DNA from 2 places in the Arthrobacter sp. JUb119 genome. Region 2 is predicted to be linked to the other one. Evidence: riboswitches for the same ligand, from Rfam matches in the RefSeq annotation. Region 2 holds a riboswitch; the other holds the start of a gene.
The links. A riboswitch is a leader RNA that binds a small molecule or an ion and turns the genes downstream of it on or off. The one in region 2 is predicted to bind S-adenosylmethionine.
Positions count from the first base shown of each region.

Region 1: it holds a riboswitch for S-adenosylmethionine, as region 2 does, so the genes downstream of both, M2368_RS06700 (O-acetylhomoserine aminocarboxypropyltransferase/cysteine synthase family protein) here and M2368_RS11895 (O-acetylhomoserine aminocarboxypropyltransferase/cysteine synthase family protein) in region 2, are expected to answer to the same signal.

Region 1 is NZ_JANUFE010000002.1:144,086-149,865, forward strand. Features, by position in the region: gene M2368_RS06690 (DUF1852 domain-containing protein) at 1-860, opposite strand, end outside; gene M2368_RS06695 (LysR family transcriptional regulator) at 983-1,924, shown strand; SAM riboswitch class I at 2,154-2,244, shown strand; gene M2368_RS06700 (O-acetylhomoserine aminocarboxypropyltransferase/cysteine synthase family protein) at 2,329-3,642, shown strand; gene M2368_RS06705 (cystathionine gamma-synthase) at 3,639-4,859, shown strand; gene M2368_RS06710 (AraC family transcriptional regulator) at 4,931-5,780, shown strand, end outside.
Region 2 is NZ_JANUFE010000004.1:86,001-91,780, forward strand. Features, by position in the region: gene M2368_RS11880 (CPBP family intramembrane glutamic endopeptidase) at 241-987, opposite strand; gene M2368_RS11885 (DinB family protein) at 1,284-1,871, opposite strand; gene M2368_RS11890 (CoA-binding protein) at 2,503-2,997, opposite strand; gene M2368_RS11895 (O-acetylhomoserine aminocarboxypropyltransferase/cysteine synthase family protein) at 2,997-4,370, opposite strand; SAM riboswitch class I at 4,486-4,580, opposite strand; gene M2368_RS11900 (histidine phosphatase family protein) at 4,692-5,252, shown strand; gene M2368_RS11905 (RNA polymerase sigma factor) at 5,365-5,780, shown strand, end outside.

The DNA of each region.
Region 1 (5,780 bases), on a different contig from region 2:
CGAGTGGGGGAGAAGTCTTCGGCGCCCAGGCTCGGGTGGTACACAGAAGGAGCGGCCGAATTGGCGTTATAGATTTCCGGGCGATAAATCTTCTGGAACGTTTCCATCGTGCTGATGAGGCTGATCAACTGCAGATTCGTGTAATCGTTGAGTAGGTCGCCGCGGAAGTAGAACGCCAGCGGGGCAACAGCGCCTGGTGGCATGAAGTAGCGGACGCTCAAACCCATTTTTCCGAAGTACGCGTCGGTCAATGAATTTTCGTCCTGCTGGTATTCCAAACCGAGTACGGGGTGGCTGTTGCCGGTGCGGAAATAGGTCTTGGAAGTCGAGACGCTAATGCAAACCACCGGCAGCTGGGCAAAACGCTCACGGTATGCCTGTGAAATCAAAAAATGTTGGAAGAGCTGTCCGTGGAGATCACCAAAATCTTCTGGAAGCACCGGAGCTCCGCTGCCATTGCACGATGCCGGGAGCACCACGCTGAAGTCGTAATCGCGGACATAAGAAGAGAAATTATTGCCGACTATTCCCTGGGTTCGAGTGCCTAGGAGTTTATCCACGATCGTGGTTTCAAGCACTTCTAAAAGTGGAAATTCCTGATCGGTATTATCGGCAGAAAAATGCACATTTGCTGAAATGATTTCCAATTCCAGCGCATAGCGGTCACCTTGGGGATTGTCCCAGTGAGCTAGTGAATTGAAGCGGCGGTTGATCATCGTCAGGGCATTGCGCAGGTTCTCTTCGCGGCGTTCTCCGCGCGCCAAATTAGCGAAGTTTGTCGTGGTTCGAGAATTCGCTGAAGGGGAGTAATTCTCGTCGAATCTTGTGGTGCTAATGCTGAAATTTAATGCGTCTGCCATGATGGCCAATCTGTATTTGGGAGGCCTGGGCAGGCCGAGGGAAAGTCGTTGCGTCAATCATGCAGGGCGATTCTTGATATCAGGTAACTCGATATAACTATGGATTCATATAGACTCGACCTATGGTTCAGGGAACGAACGGTCTGACACTGCAGCAGCTTCGCTATTTTGTGGCGGTGGCCTCCGAGGGGTCGATCTCGGCTGCCGCCGACCTGATTTACGTCGCACAGCCTAGCATGTCCGCGGCGATGAAGGAGCTTGAATCACGGGTCGGGCGCACCTTGCTGATGCGCTCAGCCAGGGGAGTCACGCTCACCGCCGAAGGCGCAGAATTCCTCGGCTATGCCCGGCAAGTCTTGGAACAAGTGGAGCTTCTTGAGCATCGCTACCTCGGCCGTCCCTCAGCCCGGCGACTGCTGGGCGTCTCCACTCAGCACTACTCCTTTTCGGTGGATGCCTTTGTCCGGATGGTCCAGGCCAGCGGCGCCGAGGAGTACCAGTTTTCGCTGCGTGAGACCCGCACCGAAGAGATCATCGAGGACGTGCGCACGCTGCGCAGCGACATCGGAATCCTCTACCGCAACGACTTCAACCGGAAGGTCATCGACAAGCTGCTGCGCGAGTCCCGGCTGGTTTTCCACCCGCTGTTCCTCGCCGACCCGCACATCTTCGTATCGCGCAGCAACCCGCTGGCCACCCGAACCCAGGTCACGCTCGAAGACCTCGAAGACCTGCCCCGGCTGACCTTCGACCAGGGCGCGAATAATTCCTTCTACTTCGCCGAAGAGGTGCTCTCCACGCGCTCCAGCCAACGCGAAATCCAGGTCTCGGACCGCGCCACCATCTTCAACCTCATGATCGGCTTGGGCGGGTACACGATCTCCACCGGCATCATCAGTGACGAGCTGGATCCCTCCATCGTTGCCATCCCGCTGGCCATCGAGGAGCGTATCGAGATCGGCTGGATTGACCACGCCGCCATCCCGCTCACCGACCAGGCCCAGCGCTACCTGCAAGAAGTGCGAACGGTGGTCGCCAGCTTCGGGGTAGAAGTGCTCGGCTGAGCCGCCAGCAGCGTAACCGCCGGTCATGGAGCACCGGCGCATCGTCACAAACTTCCAGAAAAACCCCTGCATCACGCCGATTCCGCTCAAAAGCTCGCTTCACAAAAGGGTTCAGGCCCCCGCGTCATCATGACAAGGCGACGACATATGAAGCGCAGCGGCCTTGTATGAAGCCGGGCGCCGGATACCGCTTGCACCGGTTGCGGCGGATAGCCAACCATGGAAGAACAACCCATCAAGAGCGGCTGAGAGATCTGGCTCGGAGACGCCGCAGCAACCATCGGGAAACCGAAAGGTGCTACCGCCAGGAACGATGGAGCAGTTCCGAACGCGTTTTTGCGTAGCTTCGTGCCGCCGCACGATGCCAATCGGTGCACTCCCTCGCAGAGAATCGAGGAGGAGCCATGAGCCAGGAAACCGACGCGGTGCACGCAGGGTACCGCCCGAGCGGAGACTTCCGCCCGATGCTGCCGCCGCTGCACAATTCCGCAGCCTACCAATTCGCATCGCACGCCGAAGCGATCGAGAAGTTCGCGCTGCGCCAGGCCGGCTTCACCTACTCGCGCACCGGCAACCCCACCGTGTCCATCCTCGAACAGCGCGTGGCCGCCCTGGAAGGCGGGGCCCACGCGGTGGCCACCGCCACCGGGCAGGCCGCCGTGGCCCTGTCCCTGCTGGCCCTGACCCAGGGCCCCAAGCACATTGTGGCCTCTTCCTCGCTCTACGGCGGCACCGTGGACCTGTTCACCGACACCTTCGCCGACTTCGGCATCCGCATCAGCTTTGTCGACCAGGCCGATCCGTCCGCCTGGGCCGCTGCCATTGAGTCGGACACCCGCGCGTTCTTCCTGGAGTCCGTCTCCAACCCGCTGTGCACCGTGGCCGATCTGCCCGCCATTGCGGCCGTTGCCCACGAGCACAACATCCCGGTGGTGGTCGACAACACCCTGGCCACGCCGCTGAATATTCGGCCACTGGAAATCGGTGCGGACATCGTGGTGCACTCGGCCACCAAGGGCCTGGCCGGACACGGCTCGGTGCTCGGCGGCGTGGTGGTGGACTCGGGGAAATTCGACTTCTCCGATCCGCTACGCTGGCCGCAGATCGCCGCTCCGCGGGTGCGGCTGAACAACACCTCGCTGCTTGAGCGCCACGGACCGGCCGCCTACGCGATGCTGGTGCGTTCCAAGTTCCTGCACGATCTGGGCCCGACCCTCGCCCCGGCCAGCGCCCAGGGCATTCTGGCCGGCATCGAGACCCTGCCGGTGCGCGCCACCCACGTGCAGCGCAGCGTCACCACGCTGATCGGCACTCTGGCTTCCCACCCGGGCATCGCGGCCATCCACCACCCGTCCCTGCCCAGCCACCCCAGCCACGAGCTGGCGCGGACGCTCACGCCCAAGGGCACCGGCTGCGTGCTGGCCATCGAGCTGGCCCACCCGTCGCTGGTTTCCCCGGTGATCGACGGGCTGGCGCTGATTTCCCTGGCCGCGAATGTGGGGGACACCCGCACCATGGTCTCCCACCCGGCCACCATGACGCACTGCCGGCTCTCGGAGCAGCAGCTGGCCGCCGCGGGCCTGAACACCTCCACCCTGCGCCTGTCGGTGGGATTGGAAGACCCCGCCGACCTGCTCGCAGATATCACCCAATCGCTGGATCACGCACTGGCCGCAACCCAGGCCACCGCCGGCACCAAGGAAGTGAGTTTCGCATGAGCGGCTTCAACACCCTCGCCGTGCACGCCGGCCAGTACAAGGATCCGCACACCGGTGCGGTGATCCCGCCGATCTACCAGACCAGCACCTTCATCCAGGACGGCATCAACGTGCTGCGCGCCGGGCACGAATACTCGCGCGGCTCCAACCCGACCCGCAACGGGTTCGAATCCCAGCTCACCGCGCTGGAAGGCGGCGCCGCCGGCTTCTCCTTCGCCTCGGGGATCGCGGCCGAAGACGCGCTGCTGCGCGCAGTGCTGGCGCCAGGCGATCACATCGTGCTGGGTGCCGATGGCTACGGCGGCACCAACCGGCTGATCTCCAAGCTGCACGGCAAATGGGGGATCACCTCCTCGGCGGTGGACATCACCAACCTGGACGCGGTGCGCGCCGCGATGCGCCCGAACACCGCGCTGCTCTGGGTGGAAACCCCGTCCAACCCGCTGCTGGGCATCGCCGACCTGGCCGGCTGGGCGGCCATCGCCCGCGAACACGGCGCCCTGCTGGTGGTGGACAATACCTTCGCCACTCCTTACCTGCAGCGGCCGCTGGATTTCGGTGCTCACGCGGTGGTCCATTCCACCACCAAGTACATCGGCGGGCACTCCGATGTGCTCGGCGGGGCCGTCATCGTGGCCGACCACCTGCACCGCGGGCAGAGCCTGGCCGAAGCCGTGGGCTACCAGCAGTTTGCCGGGGGCGCGGTCTCCGGTCCGCAGGATTCCTACCTGGCCGCCCGCGGGCTGAAGACCCTGGGCCTGCGCATGGAACGCCACGGGGCTACCGCCAGCACCCTGGCCCGCTGGCTCGATGACCAGCCCGAGGTCACCCGCGTCTACTACCCGGGGCTGGAACGCCACCCGGGCCACGAGCTGGCCAAGTCCCAGTCCGCGGCCGGCCGCGGCTTTGGCGGGATCCTCTCATTGCAGCTCTCCGATGAAGCCGCCGCCCGCGCCTTCGCCCAATCCATGGAGTACTTCCAGCTCTCGGTCTCCCTGGGCGGGGTGGAATCCCTGGTCTGCTATCCGCGCGAAATGACCCATGCTTCGCTGATCGGCACCCCGCTGGAAATCCCGGCCAATCTGGTCCGCCTCTCGGTGGGCATCGAGGAAGCCGACGACCTGATTGCCGATCTGGAACGCGGCCTGGCCGCGGCCCGCGCGGCGTCCAAACCGGTCGTCGCCCGGGTATGTGAAAAGACTCTGGAAAACGCCTGATCGCATCGAACCGCGATTATCGGGCGGCGTGCCCCTACCCTGAAGAATAGTAGTTGGGGAAGGGTGGAATCATGATCGGAATTCTCAATCGGCTCATCGAGCAAATCGAGGCTCAGCTACGCGCCGAGATCAACCTCGCTGACCTGCTGCGCACCGAAGGCAGCACCGAATACCATGCGCGGCGGATGTTCTCCTCGCTGTCCGGCATGCCGGTCTCCGAGTACATCCGCCGGCGCCGCATGACCCAGGCCGCCGCGGATCTGCTTGCCGGTCAGGACCTGCTGAGCATCGCGATCCGTTACGGCTATGGTTCGGCCGAAGCATTCGGCCGGGCCTTCCGAGCGGTGCATGGCGCGTCCGTGGCCGATGTCCGCGAGAATGGTGGCCCCCTTCGAAGCCAACCAATCATCAGGTTCAGCCTGACCGTCGAAGGGAATCGTCCCATGGATGCACGAATAGTTGATCGAGAAGAATTCCAGCTCATTGGATACGCCACGCAGGTACCGCTGATTCACAACGGTGCCAACCCGCACATCCAGGCCCACATCGCCTCCATCCCGATAGCCGAGCACGCTCGGCTCAAGGAGCTGTCTTCCGCGCAACCTGCCGGTTTGCTGCAGGTCAGCGACCAGGTAGACCCCGATTACCGCGAAGGCAGCGAGCTGACCTACCTGCACGGTGTCGCCGTACCCGGTGGCATCCAGGTGCCCAAGGACCTGGACATGATCCAGGTTCCTGCTGGCCAGTGGGCGGTCTTCAGCGTTTCGGGCCCCTACCCGTCAGCGTTGCAGGACCTCTACGCCGCCACCGCTACCGCGTGGTTCCCGTCCAATCCGTGGCGTTTGCGCGTGGGGCCGTCCATTGTCGCCGTGCTCGATCGGGCCCCGGACTTCAGCACCGCGACCTGCGAGCTCTGGCTGC
Region 2 (5,780 bases):
TCGCAATGCTATCCGTCCCCGGAAAGATGCAGCTCGGAGACCGAACGTACTGAGTGGGACGCAAGCCCGGCTCAATATTCACGTACTAGAAGTGATCATCCGATGAAGAACATCCGGGATGAAGCCCATTCAAAGTACCTACGCCAGATATTTTCTCGAGAGGGGAATAGGGGAGATTCAAATATGGATCCGCCCAGTTTCGTCTATAGCTTAGGTACAGTCGCGCCGGAGGTTGGTTCCTCAGTCGCGGGTTTTCCGGACGTCAAGTACTGAGACCAGGATAGCGGCCGCTGTGAATGGCACCCCGCCGAGAGCGATCATGGCGAGTTCCGGTGAACCGCCGAATTCGATGATGCCATGGGTGAAGACGAGTTGGGATGCGCTTTGAAAAGCGACGTGGATGCCGACAGCGGTCCACACGCTGCCAGTGACGAGTCGAACGTAGCCCAGTACAATTCCCATGGCCGCGAACAGTGATACGTCGAGTGGGCTGACTCCGCCACGGAGGAAGACCGCAGTAGCAACGAAGAGTGCAGTCTGCACGCCGATGACCCACCACGATGGCAGACGTTCTGCAAGAACCGCGGACACGTAGCCGCGAAACACAAGCTCTTCGGGAATCGCCTCAGTTAAGAGCACCGCGAAAAAGATCAGGCCGAATACAAGCCAAAATTCGGCGGCGGCCACGGGAATCTGTAACGGATTGCCAAGTAGCCTGAGAACAAAGAAAGTGGCGACCGCAGGTACAGACCACGAGGCGATGCCCAGGGCAAACGCTCGCAGATCGCCGGAGGCTGTCGTGAAGCCGGCAGCGCTGAGAGAACGTCGCCCTGACCAGCGAACGAGGATCACAAGGACGGCGATCACGAGGCCAGAAATGGCGAAGCCGCTCAGGATGCGCGTCCAGAGGGTTCCGTGTGCGGTCGGGTCGGTCGAGTTGTTAAGTGCCACCGCGAGCAGAAGCGTACCTACTAGGACTCCGATCATGAAAGCGATGCGAACTAGAACCGACCAGAGTGGTAGCGGTATCCGTTGCTCTTGTGCGGTTTTCGGTTCAGGCCCTGTCATCGTGGGGGTGCCTCCGTTAGTCGAGCATTGCAGTCAAGAACAGCTAATTCGTCACGGTCAGCCGCGGGTCTCGGCCTATAAACGTAGCGGACAATCAGGGAGTTGTCAGCGGTCCAATCTGAAAATCATCTGCGTGACGCGGGCATACCGAGCGATCCATCAACTTCTTCTTGGGTATCTCTGGCCTCTGACAGGCTTAGAAAGTAGATGATGCGCTAGGCGTTGTCGGCTATTTCTTTTATGCGCAGGCGTTGTTCTTCCCACTGCGCGGGCGTCAGATCTGGAATGTTGGGTGCTGAGGGGCGTAACCCGACGAAACCGTCCAATTGCTCGCGTACGATATCCATGTGTCCTGCATGGCGATGAGACTCGGCGATCATATGAATCAGGAGACGTTCCACTGTCGTATGCCGATGCGTTCCCCACCAGGGAACAACGGCAGGGGAATCCAGATCCAAATAATCCAAAACTACGTCGGCAGCGGTGGTTGCCTCGCGGTAGATATTCATGGCATCAGCTAAGGTCATGTTCGGTGGCGGGCGGAAGTCGGCCTGGGCGTCTTCGTCTTCGGAAATGTCTCGGATAATGGGATTCTCAATTTTCTGTCCGAGGCATCCGACGAGATACTCTGATTCGGTGACGGCTAGGTGAAGCAGCAACCCCATGACATGGGTTCCTGTGGGTGCCAAGGGCGTACGCGCTTGGGTGTCGCTCAAGCCTTCGCATTTCCACAAGATTGCTTCGCGGGCATCATTCAGATATTCGCGTAGATGGGCCCCAGTGCCGCTATTGCCAATTGCCATGTGCTGAGTCTAATGCCGCGCAGGGGTCATGCCCCGAAGGATGCTGGACCGAATGCCCAAGATTCCGCCCGGCTTGTTTGACGGGAAATAAACGGCAGTCGCACCGCAGGTTCCCACGGAGAGGCATTCGCCTAATTCGGGCAAGGGGGCATATCCGGGTGAGCGATCGATAGCGTTTTCGTGAAGGGCATGCATAGGAAGCAACGTACGGGTCCGCCGAAATTTCGAGTTCATCTGGCTAGGCAATTGCCAGTCGCCAGTACCTCCGGCCTCCAAAAGATCTTGCCGCGTCCCATTTTCTCCAGCCCATGCAAATGCATTGCAAAGCAGCCGTTGCTGCTAGGCAAGGCGGTGGGAGGATACCAACGAGTAATTCAAGGGCTATTTGCGATTGCGGTTCTCGGGCCGAGTGCCGGACACCTGGAGAGCTGGCACCAGATGGTTTCTAATAACTGGCCGTAGCCGGCCGGTCGTTGTCGTGAGCAGTCCGCCGAGCCGCAAAACTCAGCAATGCCCCTGGGCAGGTGGCCTAGTACGCACAGCTCCCGAAGAAGAGCTCCGGTAGCGACGGCAAAAATGGGTGCATGCAACGCAATGTTGCATGCACCCATTTCCTGGAATCTTGGACTCCCTAGGCAAGTACCTGGCGCTTGGAGGAAATGACGCCGGTATTGAATCCAGCCAGGCGCAGGCCGCCGTGGAAGCGGGCGTGCTCGATCTTCACGCAGCGGTCCATGACCACATTCATGCCCGCGGCCTCGGCGCGCCGGGCCACTTCCTCATGCCAGGATCCCAGCTGCAGCCACAGGGTCTTCGCGCCTACGGCCAGGGCCTCGTCCAGCACGGTAGGCAGGTCATCGTGCTTGCGGAAAACCTCGACCAGATCCGGGGTCTCCGGCAGATCGGCCAGCGACTTGTACACCGGCTGGCCCAGGATCTCATCGAGTACCGGGTTGATGAAATACACCTTGTACTTGGAGGAGGAGAGCAGGTAGGTAGCCACGAAATAGCTGGCGCGCGATGGCTTGTTCGAGGCACCGACAATGGCGATGGACTTGGTGTCGCGCAGGATCTCCAGGCGCTGTGCGGCTCCAGGGCCTTCCCAAGCGGTATCAACGGCAGTCATTAGATTGCTCCCTTCGAAGCGGTTGGCAATGCGCAGGCGGAACCGTCATAGGCCGGAGCCTCGAACCCTGCGGCGGAAGCGGCAATCGCTTCCTGCGAAGCGGCCAGCGCCTGGTCCAGATCCCAGAGGATGTCCTCGACATCTTCCAGTCCTACCGACAGCCGGATCAGATCTTCTGGCACGCCAGCGGAGACCAGCTGCTCGGCGCTCAGCTGCTGGTGGGTGGTGGAGGCCGGGTGCAGCACCAGGGTGCGGGCATCGCCGATGTTGGCCAGGTGGCTGGCCAGCTGCAGGGCTTCGATGAACTTCGAGCCGGCTTCGCGCCCGCCCTTCACCCCGAAGCTGAAGACCGAGCCGACGCCCATGGGCAGCAGCTCCTTGGCCTGCGCGTGCTGCGGGTGGGATTCCAGGCCGGCATAGTTCACGTAGGTCACGCGCTCATCGGCCTGCAACCAGGCAGCGACCTGCTTCGCGTTGGACAGGTGGTTGTCCATGCGCTGCGGCAAGGTCTCCAGGCCCTGCAACAGCTGGAATGCGGACTGGGCCGGCAGAGCCGGTCCGAAGTCGCGCAGCTGTTCGCTGCGCAGCTTGGTCAGGAAGCCGTACTCGCCGAAGTTGTCCCACCAGGAGACGTTGCCGTAGCTGGCAACCGGTTCGGTCATGGTGGGGAACTTGCCATTGCCCCAGTTGAACTTGCCCGACTCGATGACCACGCCGCCCAGGGTGGTGCCGTGCCCGCCGATGAACTTGGTGGCCGAGTGGATCACGATGTCCGCGCCGTGCTCGATAGGGCGCAGGATGTACGGGGGAGTGAGCGTCGAATCGACTACCAGCGGGAGATTGTGGCGGTGCGCCACCTCGGCCAGGCCCTTCAGGTCAGCGATGTCGCCGGACGGGTTGGCCACCACCTCGGTGTAGACGGCCTTGGTGTTTTCCTGGATCGCCGCTTCGAAGTCGGCGGGATCATTGGAGTCGATGAAAGTGGTGTTGATGCCGAAGCGGCGCAGCGAGACATCGAGCTGGGTGATGGTGCCGCCATAGAGCTTCGATGAAGCCACAATGTGGTCGCCTGCCTGGGCCAAGGCCGCGAAGGTGACGAATTCCGCGGCCATGCCCGAGCCGGTGGCTACCGCTCCGATGCCGCCTTCCAGCGAAGCCATGCGCTCTTCGAAAGCCGCCACGGTCGGGTTGCCGATACGCGAGTAGATGTTGCCGTACTTCTGCAGGGCAAAGAGGTTGGCCGCATCGTCAGCGTCCTTGAAGACGAACGAAGTGGTCTGGTAGATCGGCACTGCGCGTGAGCCATGCTCGGCATCGGGGGTGCCTCCGGCATGCAATGCGCGGGTGCGGAATCCAAACTTGTGATCTGCCATGGTGGCTTACGACTCCTTGTCGATTGGGGTTTCGCGGGCACCGCAGGGCGGGCCGCGATCGAGGCAGGAATCCCGGAATCAATGTCGCTTCCTGCTGTGGTCCAACGGGTAGGCGGCTGCATCGTTTCTGGCGGTAGCACCGTAACCACCGGATGTGGCAGGTTGCTGCGGCGTCATCGAACCAGATCTCTCAGCCGCTCGGGATGGTGTAATAATCTTCGCAACATGACCGTTCGTGACCCAACTATGAGTCGTAACGTTGCGTATTGGAGCTGTTATCGGAGATTCTTCGATAACTATTACCCCGGTTAGGCTGGAGTCATGGATACTTCGCTGGCACTGGTGCGACATGGGCAGACCGATTGGAACCTTGCAGGGCGCCTGCAGGGGCGTACCGATATCCCGTTGAACGATACCGGGCGCGAACAAGCTCGCGAGGTCGGGCGCCAGCTGATCGGCCAGAACTGGTCGCTGGTACTTGCTTCGCCCTTGGAACGTGCCCGGGAAACTGCCTCGCTGATTGCCCAGCAGATCGGGGCCGAGACGGGGAACGCCGTTCCGGAACTCATTGAACGCGGCTTCGGCCCGCTGGAAGGCCGGATCATGGCCGAGGTCAGCGAAGCGGAATCGGCTGCTGCCAAGGACCTGCGTGAGCCGCGTGCCCAGATCTTGAGCCGTACGGTGCCAGCGCTGCTGGACTTGGCCAGCAGGCATGCCGGGCGCAAGGTCATGATTGTCAGCCATGGGGCCACCATGCGCACCATCCGCGACGCATTGGCCGGAACCACGGATCCCCAAGGCGTGGAAAATGGCGAAATGCTCCACCTGGAATTGATCCGCCTTGAGCAGATCGCCAGCGAATTGGATCTGGTGGCATTCTAGGAATCCATGGGTATCTGCGTGAAGGAATTTTTTTCGTTCACGCCTCACAAAATGGTCTCCTCGTACGTTTACATGGTGAGAAGCCATGAAGGCGCAAAATTCCAGGAGAGCCATGCAAGCACCGTTCGAGCGGATAGTCCAGGACTATGGACTGAACGTCCTGCGCGTTTGCCGTGCCCTGCTTGATGAGCATCGCGCGCAAGACGCCTGGTCCGAAACGTTCCTTGCCGCGCTCAAGGCGTACCCGCAACTGCCGGAGGACGCCAATGTCCTGGCATGGCTAGTGCGTATTGCCCGGAACAAAGCCATTGACGAGTTGCGCAGGAACAAGCCGGAAATCCTCATCGGCCAAGACGTGGACAGCCTGGCCCCATCGGCCCAACGGCCGGATCTGCAGTTGGAAAACCTGCAGCTGTGGCATGAGGTGAACCAGCTTCCTGGCAAGCAGCGGCAGGTGGTGGCCTACCGCTACCTGGGCGGAATGAGCTACGCGCAAATTGCCGGAATCCTTTCCGGCACCGAAGCTGC